DNA from 3 places in the Antricoccus suffuscus genome. Region 1 is predicted to be linked to each of the others. Evidence: riboswitches for the same ligand, from Rfam matches in the RefSeq annotation. Region 1 holds a riboswitch; each other region holds the start of a gene.
The links. Region 1 has a riboswitch for S-adenosylmethionine ahead of CLV47_RS07025 (aminotransferase class V-fold PLP-dependent enzyme). Riboswitches for the same ligand answer to the same signal wherever they lie in the genome.
Positions count from the first base shown of each region.

Region 2: linked by a shared signal. The riboswitch ahead of CLV47_RS18910 (bifunctional o-acetylhomoserine/o-acetylserine sulfhydrylase) and the one ahead of CLV47_RS07025 (aminotransferase class V-fold PLP-dependent enzyme) in region 1 are both predicted to bind S-adenosylmethionine.
Region 3: linked by a shared signal. The riboswitch ahead of CLV47_RS15870 (DUF1737 domain-containing protein) and the one ahead of CLV47_RS07025 (aminotransferase class V-fold PLP-dependent enzyme) in region 1 are both predicted to bind S-adenosylmethionine.

Region 1 is NZ_PVUE01000004.1:129,741-135,152, forward strand. It holds gene CLV47_RS07015 (hypothetical protein) at 1-944, opposite strand, end outside; gene CLV47_RS07020 (MBL fold metallo-hydrolase) at 969-1,769, opposite strand; SAM riboswitch class IV at 1,868-1,984, shown strand; gene CLV47_RS07025 (aminotransferase class V-fold PLP-dependent enzyme) at 2,055-3,440, shown strand; gene CLV47_RS07030 (PPOX class F420-dependent oxidoreductase) at 3,537-4,019, opposite strand; gene CLV47_RS07035 (enoyl-CoA hydratase/isomerase family protein) at 4,265-5,017, shown strand; gene CLV47_RS07040 (alpha/beta hydrolase family protein) at 5,032-5,412, shown strand, end outside.
Region 2 is NZ_PVUE01000021.1:57,918-63,329, forward strand. It holds gene metX (homoserine O-acetyltransferase MetX) at 1-315, opposite strand, end outside; gene CLV47_RS18910 (bifunctional o-acetylhomoserine/o-acetylserine sulfhydrylase) at 344-1,666, opposite strand; SAM riboswitch class IV at 1,847-1,960, opposite strand; gene CLV47_RS18915 (cold-shock protein) at 2,322-2,525, shown strand; gene CLV47_RS18920 (amidase) at 2,589-4,010, opposite strand; gene groL (chaperonin GroEL) at 4,373-5,412, shown strand, end outside.
Region 3 is NZ_PVUE01000015.1:41,033-46,444, forward strand. It holds gene aspS (aspartate--tRNA ligase) at 1-1,561, shown strand, start outside; gene CLV47_RS15860 (O-succinylhomoserine sulfhydrylase) at 1,830-3,062, opposite strand; gene CLV47_RS15865 (rhodanese-like domain-containing protein) at 3,059-3,424, opposite strand; gene CLV47_RS15870 (DUF1737 domain-containing protein) at 3,421-3,633, opposite strand; SAM riboswitch class IV at 3,645-3,749, opposite strand; gene CLV47_RS15875 (LLM class flavin-dependent oxidoreductase) at 3,921-5,090, shown strand; gene CLV47_RS15880 (PadR family transcriptional regulator) at 5,263-5,412, shown strand, end outside.

The DNA.
Region 1 (5,412 bases):
CCGGTCATCACCAGGATGGCGTCGTGAGGGTACTTCTTCTTCAGGGCCGCGGTGTAGTCGATCGCGGTGCCCGGCTTCGCGAACGGGAGGATGACAACTTTGAGTTTCTTGCCGGGTGCGACGTCGCCCCAGGCCTTGTTGTACTTGGGTTTGTGTTTGATGGACGGGTCGACGTAGAGGTTGCCGGAGTTCAATTTTTTGGTGATCGGGGCGAGTTCGGCACTTGTGGGCGCTCGAGTGTCGGTCAGCGCCAGGTCCTTTGCTGTGGTCGCACCGCTGCCCGGCGGGTACTCACGCGGCTGATCGTTTTTGTTCGCGTGTTGGACCGATTCCGTCGCGACGTAGATCACCGATGGGGTCATGTCCGCGGTGCGCATCACCTCACGCATCGGGATTCCGCCCTGCGGCGTCGTACGGATATATAGGTCCGGTCCGGGCAAGTACGCCGCCTGACCGTGAACCATGATGACAGTTAGCCCGCGCTTGGCAGCCCAGAACTTCTGCACCGTGTTGTCGCGGACTCGGGTCTTCTCGACGGCCCCAAGCGGGGTCGGTGGGGTGACCACAACGACGAGATTGCTCCCCGCGATGGCCGCCTCGACAGCCGCGTCATCGAGGTAGGTCTGCGCACCTGGCATTCGCACTATCTGGCCGCCGGAGTCGTGCCCTTTAACCGCGGCGAGGAAGTCGTCGGCGCTCCACGAGGGTTCTTGTTCGGCGGCGCCGCTGTTGAAGCGCGACGTACTGCCGGCCGGGTCCGAGGAAAGTCGGTCCAGTGCGGACGACGAGTCTGACGGGTCGAATGGCGCCGACGGCCCGAAGGTGAGTATGCCGATCCCCGCGACGATCCCGAATACGACGTACAAGGCGAGGACTACCCGCAGCGTCGATGCCCACGGGCCCCGATGGGCGGGCCGTGGTGGCTTACGACGTTTAGATCTCACTCATTGGATGGTAGCGACCGGAGGTCAACGCCCGACGCGTTCCCATCGTCGTACCCCGTCACTCTTGAGGATTCGCCCGAAGGCGAGGTCCGGAAAGTGTCCCGCGGCCACGAGGTCGGCCTTCGCTAGCGCTTCGTCGGCGATCGCATTGCGTACGGCGCTGGCCATCGCGGCGTCGACGTCGTACACCGCCTGCCAGTCGGGTTCGGACAGTTCGACGACCGAGTGCACGATGTCGCCGAGCAGTAGCGCGCGCTGCCCCTCGCTGGAGATGATGAACAGCGTCGTACCGGGAGTGTGCCCGGGCGCCGGCCGCGCGTCGAGGCCGGGCGCGACAGTGTGTTCGGCGTCGAACAGTTCCAACTGCGGCTCGATCGGTTTCAGTTTCTTGACCGCGCCCGGTACGGCGTCGTCGGCGGTCACGAAGTGTGCCCAGTCCGCGGCGTGCGCGCGATATGTCGCGTTCGGGAAGATCACCTGACCTTTCGACGTCGCCCAGCCCACGTGGTCGTAGTGCAGGTGCGTGAACAGAACGTCGGTGACATCGGCGGGCTCGACGCCGTACCCGCGCAGACTGTCAAGGAATCCACCGACCTGGACGTCGTCGGCCTTGATGGTGCCGAGTCCGGTGTCGATGACGATGATGCGGCCACCGGTGCGGATCAGGAACCCGCCGGCGGTCATGTGCAACGCTCCACTGTCGTCGAGGAGTTCGCTGTGACACGCCCAGGCGTCGTCTACGCCGGGCCGACTGAGGATGTCACGGGCCGGCGCCTGCATGGAACCGTCGATGACGGGGAGTACGTCGAGCTGACCGATCTTCATATATACCTCCGAAGTTTGCCTGTTTCATGAATGTAGTCGCCGGCTCCGACGTACCCCGAGTTGACGCGTCACGGGCACGTCTGTCACTATCTTCCCCAGGTCATGAGTACCAGCGTCAAGCCCCGGCTCGCTGGTCGGCAACCCTCCACCGCGGTGGGGTGCTCCGGGTGACGACCAGGCCGTACCTCCAAAACCGGAGGCGGCAAGCGCGGACTCCGAGGACGTCGGTTCTCTCATCCTGAGTTGGATTTCCTACGAGTCCCTTATCCCGAGGGATGTTTTGAGATGACTTCTGTACTCCCAGCTGTCCAGTTCGATGATGCGTTGCATTACCGCGATCCTGAGCTGAACCGCGATTCCGTGCCGGCTTGCGCCGCGGCTCCGGCATGCGACACGCCGTACGCGCGGGTCTCGGGCAGCGACCTTGAAGTCCCGTTGGTGCCCGGCGGCACCATCCGGTATGCCAACTTCGACTATGCCGCAAGCGCTCCCGCCCTCTCTGAGGTCACCGACCGGATCGCCGAACTGCTGCCGTTTTACGCGAGTGTGCATCGCGGCGCGGGCTACGCCTCGCGCGTGTCGACTGCGGCGTACGAAGATGCTCGTGCATCTGTGGCCAGGTTTATCGGGGCGTGCGACGACCAGGTCGTCGTGTTCACCCGCAACACCACCGACTCACTGAATCTTCTTGCCGGCTGCGTGCCGGGGGAGACCGTCGTACTCGACGTCGAGCATCATGCAAACCTGCTGCCTTGGCGTGATGCGCGCATCGTTGAGGCGGCCGGAACTATTGATGAGACGTGCGAGCGGTTGTCCGACGAACTGACCGTCCGCCCAGCGGCGTTGCTTGCTGTCACCGGGGCCTCGAACGTGACTGGTGAGGTGTTGCCGATCGCGCGTCTCGCTGAGATCGCGCATCGCTGCGGTGCAAGGATTGTGGTCGACGGCGCGCAGCTCGTGCCGCACCGCCGGGTGGACTTGGCGGAGTGCGGTGTCGACTATCTAGCGTTCTCCGGACACAAGCTTTATGCGCCATTTGGTGCCGGCGTACTGGTCGGACGGCGCGATTGGCTCGACGATGCTCCGCCGTACCTCGCAGGCGGTGGCGCAGTGATCAACGTGACGGTCGGCGAGGCGATCTGGGCTTCGGCTCCTGCCCGGCACGAGGCCGGGTCTCCCAACGTGCTCGGGGCAGCGGCGATCGCGGCTGCGTGCGACGCGCTCTCGGCACATGACGGCGGGCCGCGCGAGGCCGCGCTGCGCGACCGTTTGTTGGCCGGATTAGCTGGTATCAAAGGGATCGACGTACTTCGTATCTGGGATGACTCGCGCGAATCGGTCGGGATCGTCGCTTTCACGGTCGCCGGCTACGCGCCCGGTCAGGTGGCCGCGTACCTCTCGGCCGAGCATGGGATCGGCGTACGAGATGGACGGTTTTGTGCGCATCCATTGCTGGCGCGCTTTGGTAACGGCGTCGGCGCCGTACGGGCAAGTCTTGGGTTGGGCTCTACGGCGGGCGACGTGGACCGGCTCGTCGCCGCACTCGGTGAGCTAGTGGCGCGGGGTCCGCGCTGGACATACGAGTGCTCCGACGGTCCGTGGAATCCGGTGCCTGAGACGCGCGCGTTCCCGGCGTCCGCAGTCGGCTCCGCAGGGGCGTCACTCTGCTGACGCACGGGCCGCGGGCTAGTCCTCTTGGCGGAGGTTATACGTGTTGGCCGCAATAGCCGCCAACGCGGATGACGTCCTTCGTTACGTCACACGTCGCTACGACTGGGCGTCCAGTCGAGCGGCGACATCGGCCGGGAAGCCGCCGGTCGCGATCGGCCCCCAGCGGGTTGGCGTCACCCGGATCAGCGACTTGTTCTGGACCTTCATCGCCTCGCGGTACTCGTCCCAGTCGGAGTGCTCTCCTGATATAGAGCGGAAGTAGTCGACCAGGCCGTCGAGCGCGTCCGGCATATGGAGGACCTCCGCGTCGCCGTCGACCTGAACGAATGGGCCGTTCCATTCGTCGGAAATCACGCAGATAGAAACCTGGGGGCGGCGTTCGGCGTTGCGGGTCTTGGCCCGCCCCGGGTATGTCGCGATCACGATCCGGCCGCCCTTGTCGACGCCGCCGGTGACCGGCGAGATTTGCGGCGTACCGTCGGCGCGTGTCGTGCTCAGCACCAGTCGGTGACGCGGTCGCACGAACTCCAGGAGCTCATCGAGTCCGACAGTGTCCGAGGTCGCGATGCTTCTAGCCATGCAACAACCCTAGCCCAGCGCGCTCGTCAGAACGGTCGCGGCGATCTGCGGCGTATCTCTGTGAGCCCGACAAATGACCGCAGCGCACGTGTCCGATCCGCGTGCTGGTTTCGGCGTCCGCGCAAGGAAGGCGAGTCGGGCGGTACAGAACCTTGGTCCGTTCGTGTACCGCCGAGACTCATCGGCCGACAGCCGTGGCAAGATCGGCACGTCGTACTGATGAGAACCGAGAGGACCAGATAGCCATGGGCGCACCGCTTGTTGAGGATGTCGACGGCATCCGCTGGATCACGCTAAACCGGCCCGAGATCCTCAATGCCACCACCCTCGACGACCTGCGGGTCATCACCAAGGCGGTCAACGAGTCCGATGGGACTGTCCGCGGCATCGTCCTGACTGGCGCCGGCGACCGCTCGTTCTCAGCCGGCATGCACACCGACACGTTCCACGGTCTCAACCGGCGGGAAGCGTTCGACGCGATCAGTGTCGTCGCGGAGTGTCTGACCGCCGTACGCACCTCACCGAAGCCCGTGATTGCCGTTATTAACGGATTCTGTCTGGGTGCGGCGTTCGAAATGGTGATGTCCGCCGACATCCGCGTTGCGCACGACAAGGTCCTGTTCGGGCTGCCCGAGGTCAAGCTGGGTATTCCGTCCATCGCGGACGCGTCGCTGCTGCAGGAGTACGTCGGCCTCGGCTTCGCCAAGGAGTTCCTGCTGACCGGTGACAACTACCCGGCCACGCAGGCTCCGCTGTCGAGCATCGTGAACAGCTTCGTCGCGCCCGAGGATCTCAAGACCGAGGCAATGCGTTTCATGGACAAACTTTCCGGCCACACGCCAGTCGCGATCGCGGCTCAGAAAGGCCTCATCGAAACCTGGCTCAACACCCCGCTCGCGGTGGGGATCGAGCGTAGCCGCGATGTCTTCGCCGACGTTTTCGTCGACCCGTCGACCGCCAAAGCCATCACCGATTACCGCGCGAGCCTGAAGAAGTAGTCAGGGGCGGCCCGATGAACCGCCGAGTCATCGACATCGATACGCCGACCGGGCCTGCCCGTGCACACGTCACTCGCCCGCCGCGGGCTGTCGGCACGCTGGTCCTCGGGCACGGCGCTGGCGGCGGCATCGGCGCGTCTGATCTTGCCGCGATCGCCGACGCCGTACCGCTGGCCGGGTGGGCCGTCGTACTCGTCGAGATGCCGTGGCGGGTCGCCGGCAAGAAGGTCGCGACTCCGCCGAAGACGCTCGACGCAGGATGGTTGCCGATCGTGGCGTCGTTGATGAGCGGTCGCGGGAAGCTACCGCGGCCGCTGGTTGTCGGTGGCCGCAGCGCGGGTGCGCGCGTGGCCTGCCGTACGGCGCAGGAGGTCGGCGCGGACGGCGTACTGTGT
Region 2 (5,412 bases), on a different contig from region 1:
GTCGAGGTATCGCCCCGGACCGATCAAACCGTCCCACCAGCCCGGTGTCGGCTGACCTTCGGCCGCTGGCCCGTCGACGTGCGCGTCGCCGGTCAGTGCGTGTTCGATGAGTACGGCGTTGTCGCCGGCGGCGTTAAGGGTGCCCCACGACTCGTAGGCGACCCGGACCGACGGGAGTACGCCGCCACGTTCGAGCTCAACGGCGCCGATGTCGACGAACTTGCGGGCTGCAACCGGATCGCCCTCACGCCAACCGCCGACGTGCGTCCCCCGGCGCACGGCGTTCGGCGAGTTGTATGTGGGGCGATCCGCCACAGATGTCATTCTCCTGAGTCGACTCTCGTTAGAGCGCGGCCGCGCTGAACCCGGTCTCGAGGTCAGCGAGGATGTCGTCGATGTTTTCGATTCCTACCGACAGGCGGACCAGCCCGGGAGTGACTCCCGAGGTCGCCTGCTCCTCTGGAGTGAGCTGGCTATGCGTCGTGGACGCGGGGTGGATTACTAGTGAGCGCACGTCTCCGATGTTAGCGACGTGACTGTGCAGCTCCAGCGCCTCGACGAACTTCTTACCCGCATCGACGCCGCCCTTGATCTCGAACGACACAATCGCGCCGGAGCCCTTGGGTACGTACTTCTTGGCCAGCTCGTAGGACGGGCTGGACTCCAGGCTGCCCCAGAACACCTTCTCGACCTCGCTGCGTGTCTCAAGCCAGTTGGCTACCTTGCGCGCATTCTCGACATGCCGCTCGACGCGCAGACTCAGCGTCTCGATGCCCTGCGCGATAAGGAAAGCATTGAATGGCGACACGGCCGCGCCGGTGTCGCGCAGCAGTTGTACGCGCGCCTTGAGGATGTACGACAGGTTGGCGCCGAACGCGGAGCCGACCCCCAGATCCTTGGCGTAGGTCAGCCCGTTGTAGCTCGGGTCCGGCGTGTTGAAGTTAGGGAAGCGTTCGGGGTACTGCGCATAGTCGAAGTTGCCGGAGTCGACGATTGCGCCGGCGATTGAGGTGCCGTGGCCGCCGAGGTACTTGGTGGCCGAGTGGATGACGACGTCGGCGCCATGCTCGATCGGACGCAGGAGGTACGGCGTGGCGACGGTGTTGTCGACGATGAGCGGCGCACCGAAATCGTGCGCGATCTTCGCGATGCCCTCGATGTCGAGCACCTCGCTGCGCGGGTTGGCGATGGTCTCGAAGAAGAAGGCCTTCGTGTTGTCCTGAATTGCGCTCTTCCACGACTCAAGGTCGGTCGGGTTTTCCACGAACGTCGTCTCGATGCCGAACTTCTTGAACGTGTAGTGCAACAGGTTGTAGGTGCCGCCGTACAGGCTCGGCGAGGCCACGATATGGCCACCGTTTTCAACGACGTTGAGCAGGGCGAGCACTTCGGCGGCCTGGCCGGAGGCGACGAGGAGCGCACCGACACCACCTTCGAGTGCGGCGATGCGCTGCTCGACCGCGTCGGTCGTCGGATTCATGATGCGGGTGTAGATGTTGCCGAACTCGGAAAGCCCAAACAGGTTCGCGGCGTGCTCGGTGTCTTTGAAGACGTACGACGTGGTCTGGTAGATCGGCAGCGCGCGCGACCCGGTCGTCGGATCCGCCTCCTGCCCGGCGTGGATCTGCTTGGTCTCAAAGGCCCAATTGGCTGCTTCGTTGCTCATTGCGTGTTGTCTTCCTTCGTGTTTCTGGTGCGCCAGAACTGGCGTCGAGGTGTTACTCGTACGAAATGGATTGGGTGCTGCGCGGACGCCTCGGGCATGGAGATGCGAGGCGTCGTACGCGCTATCTACAGAGGGTGCTCACTGTGACTCCCGAAGATCTGGGGCCACTGCGTATTGAGAGGCCCGCGCTTGCGTTTGTCGGTCGACATTCGCCTGGTCTTCACCCGGAGCACCCCACCGCGGTTGGAGGGTTGCCGTCCAGCAAGCCGGGGCTCTGCACTGGAACTCATAACCTGCCGTCGATGTTAGCCCATTGCGGTGTGCCCGTGCCACGGGTACCGACCGAATGTGGGCCGAATGACTGCGTGGCGTGAGCGCGCGAGAACGCCTTGTGCGCAGGTTGTCACCGAGAAAGGCGTTGCCCGTTTCGTTATCTTGTCGCGATTGTTTACCTGGGCCAAACCTGTAACGTGAGGCTTGGTCGTAGTTCAGCAAGTCGTGTGCGTTACCGCGCTAGACGTTGGGCAGGCGGTTGACGGGCACGGAAGTGACCAGCGATACCGGTCCAGGGTCATGCAAGTGTAGTGCGGGACGGATGAGCAAGGCCCCGGTTCTGCAAGGTGTGGAATCCGGATCGCACAACGTAGGAGTGCACGTGGCACAGGGAACCGTGAAGTGGTTCAACGCGGAAAAAGGCTTCGGCTTTATCGCAGTTGACGGTGGGCAAGATGTCTTCGTTCACCACTCGGCAATTCAGATGGATGGCTACCGCGCCCTCGAAGAGGGACAGCGCGTGGAGTTCGAAGTGACCCAGAGTGAGAAGGGTCCGCAGGCGGACCAAGTCCGGGTTGCTGGCTAACGACCGGAAACTTCGTAAGTATCAAAGGCCTACCCGGCCCGCCGGGTAGGCCTTTGAGTTCGCTCAACCAGCGAGATTTAGTCGGCTTCCGCGATCGGACAGTTCGTTGAAGCCGCCGGCGGCGTTTTCGTATGCCGCGGCCGCGCGCAGCACAAGTGCATCTTCGTGCCGTCGTCCGACGATCTGCAGACCCACGGGCAGCCCGTTGCTGAGTCCACACGGCACCGAGGCCGCTGGCTGTTGCGTGAAGTTGAAGGGATAGCAGAACGGGCTCCACGTCATCCACCGCTTCTCCTTCCAATCGGGCGGGACTTCGTGTCCGACCTCGAACGCGGTACACGGCAACGTCGGTGTGATTAGTAGGTCGTAGTCCTGATGGAAGCGGCCCAACCGCTCGGAGAACGAGTCGCGGTAGTGCATCGCCAGCAGGTACTCGACGCCCGTGACCTCGCGGCCCTTGGCAGCCATAGCCTTGATCGGTTTGTCGAACAGGTCGCGCTTGTCGGCCGGCGTCTGCTCGACTACTTTCGCGATCCCGGTATTCCAGATGACGCCGAAGGCTTCCGGGCCGCCGGTGAGATCGGGGAAGGCCTCGGTAACCTCGGCGCCGAGGCCTTGGAATACGTCGGCGGTGGCGGCGACGAGTGCGCGGACTTCTGGATCGATGTGGTCGGTGCCGAAGTCGGCCGTAAAGGCGATCCGCAGGCCTTTCAGCGACGAGATGTCGAGAGAGTCGTCGTACGCCGCGGTCGCCGACGGGTAGGACGTGCCATCGCGCGGATCGGGCGCGGCGAGCACGTTGAGTAGCAGCCCGGCGTCGCGAACCGTGCGGGCCATCGGGCCTTTATGGGACATGCCGATGAATGGGCCACCCTGAAATGCCGCGACCCGGCCGTACGTCGGCTTGATGCCTGCCAGCCCGGTGAAACTGCAAGGGATACGAATGGATCCGCCGCCGTCCGAACCTACGGCCAGTGGTCCGACTCCGGCTGCGAGAGCCGCCGACGCGCCACCGCTGGAGCCGCCGGGGGTGACGTCGAGATTCCACGGGTTGCGGGTGATGCCGGTGAGCGGACTGTCGGTGACGCCTTTGTGCGCGTAGTCCGGCAGCGTGGTCTTGCCGAACAGTACGGCGCCGGCCTCCTTAAGCCGCGTGACCGGGGGAGCGTCCTCGGTTACCGGTGTATCTGACGTGGTCAAGGAGCCGTTGCGGCAGGGAAAGCCGGCGACCGGGATGTTGTCCTTGATCGAGACCGGCACGCCATCCAGGGGGCCGATCGGCGAGCCCGTCCGCCAACGTTTCTCGGACGCCTTCGCCGCGGCCAGCGCGGAATCGTCCATGACGACATTGAAGGCATTGATCTTCGGGTTGACCTCGGCCAGCCGATCGAGGGTCGCCCTCGTCGCTTCCACCGGCGACAGCTCGCCGGATTGATAGAGCGCGGTCAGTTCGGTCGTCGTGAGATACGCGATCTGGGTCGTCATAGAGATCTCCAAGCGCGGCAGCAGTTTTGATGGTCTGCTTAGACAACTGCAAATCGCAGGCGCAAGCAACCCAGCGCGAGCGCGACGAGTGCGATCCGGCAGCCACACGCGCTCGGCATTTACACCGTCGAGGCGCACTGAAAACGTTGGCACTCGGCTGCGACGAGTGCCAAACCTCTCTTAGCACTCTCGATAGAGGAGTGCTAACCTGGCGGGTGCCAAACTTTGGTGAGGCAGTACCGCGTCGTACTCATTTCGACCGAGCCGATCTCGAGTCGATTGAATGCGTTGCGTCTGTCGTCCGTCGCGGGCACCGAGGTTGGGCAATGAAACGTTCCCCTTAAATAAGGATGGATTAGTCAATGGCGAAAATGATCGCGTTTGACGAAGAGGCCCGTCGTGGTCTCGAGCGCGGCATGAATGCTCTTGCCGACGCAGTCAAAGTGACGCTGGGCCCTAAAGGCCGCAACGTCGTACTGGATAAGAAGTGGGGTGCCCCGACCATCACTAACGATGGCGTGAGCATCGCGAAGGAAATCGAGCTTGAGGACCCGTGGGAGAAGATCGGGGCCGAGCTCGTCAAGGAAGTTGCCAAGAAGACTGACGACGTCGCCGGCGACGGTACGACGACCGCTACCGTTCTTGCTCAGGCGCTCGTCAAGGAAGGCCTGCGCAACGTCGCGGCCGGCGCCAACCCGATGTCCTTGAAGAAGGGCATTGAGGCTGCTGTTGCCTCGGTTTCCGAGCAGCTGCAGAAGCAGGCCAAGGACATCGAGACCAAGGAAGAGATCGCCTCCACCGCTGGCATCTCCGCCGCTGACCCGGCCATTGGCGAGCTCATCGCCGAGGCAATGGACAAGGTCGGCAAGGAAGGTGTCATCACCGTCGAGGAGAGCAACACCTTCGGCCTCGAGCTTGAGCTCACTGAGGGTATGCGCTTCGACAAGGGCTACATCTCCGGTTACTTCGTGACCGATCCCGATCGTATGGAAGCCGTCCTCGACGATCCGTACATCCTGATCGTCGAAGGCAAGATCTCCAACGTCAAGGATCTTCTCCCGCTGTTGGAGAAGGTCATGCAGTCGGGCAAGCCGCTGGCGATCATCGCCGAGGATGTCGAAGGCGAAGCGCTCTCGACCCTCGTCGTCAACAAGATCCGCGGCACGTTCAAGTCCGCCGCCGTCAAGGCTCCGGGCTTCGGCGACCGCCGCAAGGCCATGCTGCAGGACATCGCGATCCTCACCGGTGGCCAGGTCATCAGCGAGACCGTCGGGTTGTCGCTCGAGTCTGCTGGACTCGAACTGCTCGGCAAGGCGCGCAAGGTCGTCATCACCAAGGACGAGACCACCGTCGTCGAGGGTGCTGGCGAGACCGACCAGATCAATGGCCGTGTCGCCCAGAT
Region 3 (5,412 bases), on a different contig from region 1:
AGAAAAGCGCCCAGAGGGCAACGAAAACCCTGAGCTTCCGACGGGGGAGATCGAGGTGTACGTCGACCAGCTGACGGTGCTCAACGAGTCCGCGGCGCTCCCGTTCCAGGTCGATGGACAGGGTTCGGGCGAGGTCGGCGAAGAGACCCGACTGAAGTATCGCTACCTTGACCTGCGTCGGGAGCGTCCCGCGGCCGCACTTCGCTTACGCAGCAAGGTAAACAAGGCTGCCCGCGACCTGCTCGCCGATCGGGACTTCGTCGAGATCGAGACGCCCACGCTGACTCGCTCGACTCCTGAAGGCGCGCGCGACTTCCTTGTGCCGGCCAGGTTGTCGCCAGGATCGTGGTACGCGTTGCCGCAGAGCCCGCAGCTGTTCAAGCAGCTGCTGATGGTCTCTGGCATGGAGCGTTACTTCCAGATTGCCCGCTGCTACCGCGACGAGGACTTCCGCGCCGACCGCCAGCCGGAGTTCACGCAGCTCGATATCGAGATGAGCTTCGTCGACCAAGAAGACGTGATCGAGCTCGGCGAGGCAGTAGTCAAGGCGCTGTGGAGCCTGATCGGGCACGAGTTGCCGACGCCGTTGCCGCGGATCACGTACGACGATGCGATGCGCCGCTATGGATCGGACAAACCCGATCTACGTTGCGATCTAGAGCTGACCGAGTGCACCGACTACTTCAAGGACACGCCGTTCCGGGTCTTCCAGGCGCCGTACGTCGGGGCCGTGGTGATGCCGGGCGGCGCCTCGCAGGCACGGCGGGCGCTCGACGCGTGGCAGGACTGGGCCAAACAGCGTGGTGCTAAAGGCCTTGCCTACGTTCTTGTCGCCGAGGACGGCGAGCTGACCGGTCCCGTCGCAAAGAACTTGTCAGACGCTGAACGCGCCGGACTGGCCGCGCACGTTGGAGCGAAGCGCGGCGACTGCGTCTTCTTCGGTGCCGGAGCGGTGAAGTCGACCCGTGAGCTGCTGGGCGCCGCGCGGCTGGAGATCGCTCGCCGCTGTGGCCTCATCGACGAGTCGGCGTGGTCGTTCCTCTGGGTCGTCGACGCGCCGATGTTCGAGCTTGCCTCCGAGACCGACGATGTGGCGGTCGGCTCCGGCAAATGGACCGCCGTACATCACGCCTTCACCTCGCCCAAGCCGGAGTTTCTCGATACATTTGACACCGACCCGGGCAGCGCGCTGGCGTACGCATACGACATCGTCTGCAATGGCAACGAGATCGGCGGTGGTTCGATTCGTATCCACCGCCGCGACGTACAAGAGCGCGTCTTCGAGATCATGGGTCTCACCGAGGCGGAGGCGCAAGAGAAGTTCGGCTTCCTGCTCGACGCGTTCGCGTACGGCGCCCCGCCGCATGGCGGCATCGCCTTCGGCTGGGATCGCATTGTCTCGCTGCTGCACGGATCGGACTCGATCCGCGACGTGATCGCGTTTCCGAAGTCCGGGGGCGGATACGACGCGCTCACGCAGGCGCCGGCGCCGATCACCGCGCAGCAGCGCAAGGAAGCCGGCGTGGACGCCAAGCCCGAGGCCGCCCAGCCCAAGTCCTAGCGACGATCCGCGGGAGGTTGCGCGATGATCCGCGTGAAGTTGCCAAACGATCCTCGGGAAGTTGCCTAACGATCCGGGGAAGTTGCCTGACGATCCGTCATGAACGCGCCGAACGTCCGATCATCCATCGTACATTTGTGCCAATCTGCAGCAAAGTCTTACGGGACCTGTTGCGAAACGGTACATATGTGACCTTTTGGCGACGAGAAACGCCCGCACGACGGTACGTACTCATGAGTCGTGCGCTAGGAGCTCGCGGACGGTCGGTTTAGGGACGCGCAGAGATGGCGGCGTCGAGGTCCTTGATCAGGTCGTCGGTGCTTTCGAGCCCGACCGACAGCCGGACGAGGCCGTCGCTCAGTCCGATCGCCGCTCGGCCCTCCGGACCCATCGCCCGGTGCGTGGTCGTCGCCGGATGAGTGATCAGGGACTTCGCATCGCCGAGGTTGTTGGAGATGTCGATCGTGCGCAGGCCGTTGAGGAGCGCGAAGGCCGCGTCCTTACCCGTGCCCGCGCCGGCGTCGAGCTCGAAGGTGATCACCGTGCCGCCGCCGCTCATTTGCTGCGTCGCCAGTTCGTGCTGCGGATGTGACTCCAAGTAGGGATAGAGCACCCGGCGTACGGCGGGCTGACTTTCCAGCCAGCCGGCGATCGTCAGCGCCGACCGCACCGAGTAGTCCACGCGCAGTGACATCGTCTCCAGGCCCTTGAGCAGCGTCCACGCGTTGAACGGGCTGAGCGCCGGGCCTGTATGGCGCATCAGGTGCTTGACCGGACCGTTGACGAAGTCGTCGGTCCCGAGGATCGCGCCGCCGAGGACCCGCCCTTGACCGTCCATGTGCTTAGTGCCGGAATAGACGACCACATCTGCGCCAAGCTCGAGGTTGCTCTGCAGCAGCGGGGTAGCAAAGACGTTGTCGACGACCACCTGGGCGCCAGCCGCGTGCGCGAGCTCGCTGACGGTACGCACGTCCACCAGCTCCTGCAGTGGGTTGGACGGTGACTCGAAGAAGACGGCGGTGGCCGGGGTCGAGAGGGCTGCCTCCCACTGCGCGAGGTCGCTGCCGTCGACGAAGTCGGTCTGGACGCCCCACCGCGGCAGGAGCTCATTGAGTACGACGAAGCAGGACCCGAAGAGACTGCGCGAGGCGACTACGCGATCGCCGGCGGCCAGCAGGGCTGCAAGGGCATTGAATACGGCAGACATCCCGCTTGCTGTTGCGAAGCAGGCTTCGGCGCCTTCGAGGAGCCGCAGCCGTTCCTGAAAAGCCGCGACGGTTGGGTTTCCGTAGCGCGAGTAGACGAAGCGTTCGACCTCGCCGGCGAACGACGCCTCCGCGGCTTCGGCCGACTCGAAGACGTAACCCGATGTCAGAAAGAGCGCCTCGGAGGTTTCATCAAACGGGGTCCGGTCCAGTCCGCCGCGCACCGCTCGTGTCTGCGGGCTCCAGCCGGCAACGAGGTCGCGCTCTGCGTTGGGGTCCAGTCGCGGCATCGTCATTTCTTCTTCCATGGCTGGTCGCTCTGTTGCCATCCACCGTCGGCCTCGAAGCCGCCGAGGATGTTGTACGCCGTATGGCCCGCCTCGGTAGCGACGACGGCCGAGTCGATCGAACGACGACCGGAGCGGCACAGGAAGAGGATCTCTTTTCCTTTGAGGTCGGCGATCTCGTCCAAGAAGTCGGGATTGCGAGAGCCGTCGCCACGGTTCCACTCGACGAAAACGGCCGGCGTACCCACGTCATCGGTGACCGGTACGCCGACCTGCTCCCACTCGTCGACGGTGCGTACGTCGACGAGTACGGCACCCTCGCGCAGTTTGTCGACGGCTTGGCTGACGGTCAGGTCTCCGGCGTACGTCATGAGGTCTCCTGGGTATGCGTAAGGATGTGGGGTTGAACAACGGCCTGAGCGGCGACGACCTGGCCGGCATTGACGGTCACCGAAGGGCTGCCGTAGAGGACGTAGCCGTCGTCCAGGGCTGCGGAGATCTTCTCGCAGAACGAGCGGTCGTCGGTGCCGGTGAGGAGGCGGTAGGACAGGGGAGCGTCAGGCGACGCGGGGTCAGACACGGGTGTTCTCCTTTTCGCGCTTGCAATGATCTTGCCGAGTAATCACCTGAGGCACCCCGCCGCAAAAAGAGGGTTGCCGGCCAGCAAGTCAGGGCTTAGCGCTGGTCCTCATTACTCTGTACCGCTTAGTATACTCACGGCTTCCGAGCTCCGTCGACCAGGTTGTGGTACGGCGCTCAATGCATTCCTTGGTCCGCACTTGGAAGTGTGCTAGGACTGGTGCAAGGCGGCTCCGTGATATCGGTCACGGCTCGGCGAACCGCCTCCGCGAAGCAAGGGAGCACACTGTGAGCGACAGACTTGGCTTTGGCATTTTCATGGCCCCGTTTCACCCGGCCGGGGAGAACCCGACGCTGGCCATCCAGCGAGACCTGGAACTGGTGGAGCATTTGGACCGGCTCGGGTACGACGAGGCATGGATCGGTGAGCATCACTCCGCCGGCAGTGAGATCATCGCGTCGCCGGAGATCTTCATCGCGGCGGCCGCCGAACGGACCAAGAACATCCGACTCGGCACCGGCGTCACCTCGCTGAGCTACCACAATCCGCTGTGGGTCGCCGAACGCATGGTGCTGCTCGATCACATGACCCGTGGGCGGGTCATGCTCGGCGTCGGACCCGGGTCCCTACCCACGGACTCGGCCATGATCGGGCTGGACCCGACCGACACCCGCGAGTTGCTGCCGGAGGCCCTCGACATCGTCGTACGTCTGCTCAAGGGCGAAACGGTCACCCAGCAGACCAGGACGCACAACCTCATCAACGCTCATCTGCATCTGGCGCCGTACTCCAAGGAGCTCGAGATCGCGGTCGCGGCCGTCGCCTCACCCAGCGGACCGCGCCTCGCCGGCCGTTACGGGCTCGGCTTGCTATCAATTGGCGCCACCCTGACCGCCGACGGTTTCGACGCGCTCGCGCTGCACTGGGACGTCATGGAAGAGCGTGCCGAGACCTACGGCGTCACCGTCGACCGCGACGCGTGGCGGCTGGTCGGAATCATGCACATCGCCGAGACCCGTGAGCAGGCCTACAAGGACGTCGAGTTCGGCATCGAGCAGTGGTTCAACTACTTCCAGAAGATTGCCGCGTTCCCGCAGATGGGCGTCGAGGGCCACAACCTCAAAGAGATGATCGACTTCGTCAACGAGGCCGGCGTAGGCGTGATCGGCACGGTGGAGGACGCCAAAGCCCAGGTGGAGAAGCTCAAGAATCAGTCCAAGGGGTTCGGCACGATGCTGTTGATGGCGCACGAGTGGGCCAACCCCGAGGCCACCCGACGGTCTTACGAGCTCATCGCGCAGCACGTGATGCCGCAGTTCCAGGGCCAGTCCGCCGCCACGATCGAGGCGCGCGATATCGCCAGCGGTAAGCAGAAGGAGTACTCCGATCAGCAGCTCGCCGCGGTCGCGCACATGACCGAGAAGTACCAGGCGGAGGTCGCCGCAAAAGATAAGTAGCACCGATAACCAAAGAAGTGCCGGGGTACGGCGAGCGCGCGGCTCGTCGTACCCCGTTGTCTGCCCGATAGCAGCTGCGGTCGGGACGCCGCGATCGGCTCACCTCGACCGTCAATGCCTATAACTACAATGCCTAGCGCTACAAGGTATGCTGGCATACCTGGGAGGCGCCATGAATATCGACAAGGATCTGGTCGCCGCTATGGCGACCCCACTGGTGCTCGCGATCCTCGCGAAGGAGCGGAGCTACGGGTACGCCATTCTCAAGCGGGTGCGCGAGCTCTCCGGCGGGGATCTCGAGTGGACCGACGGCATGCTTTAC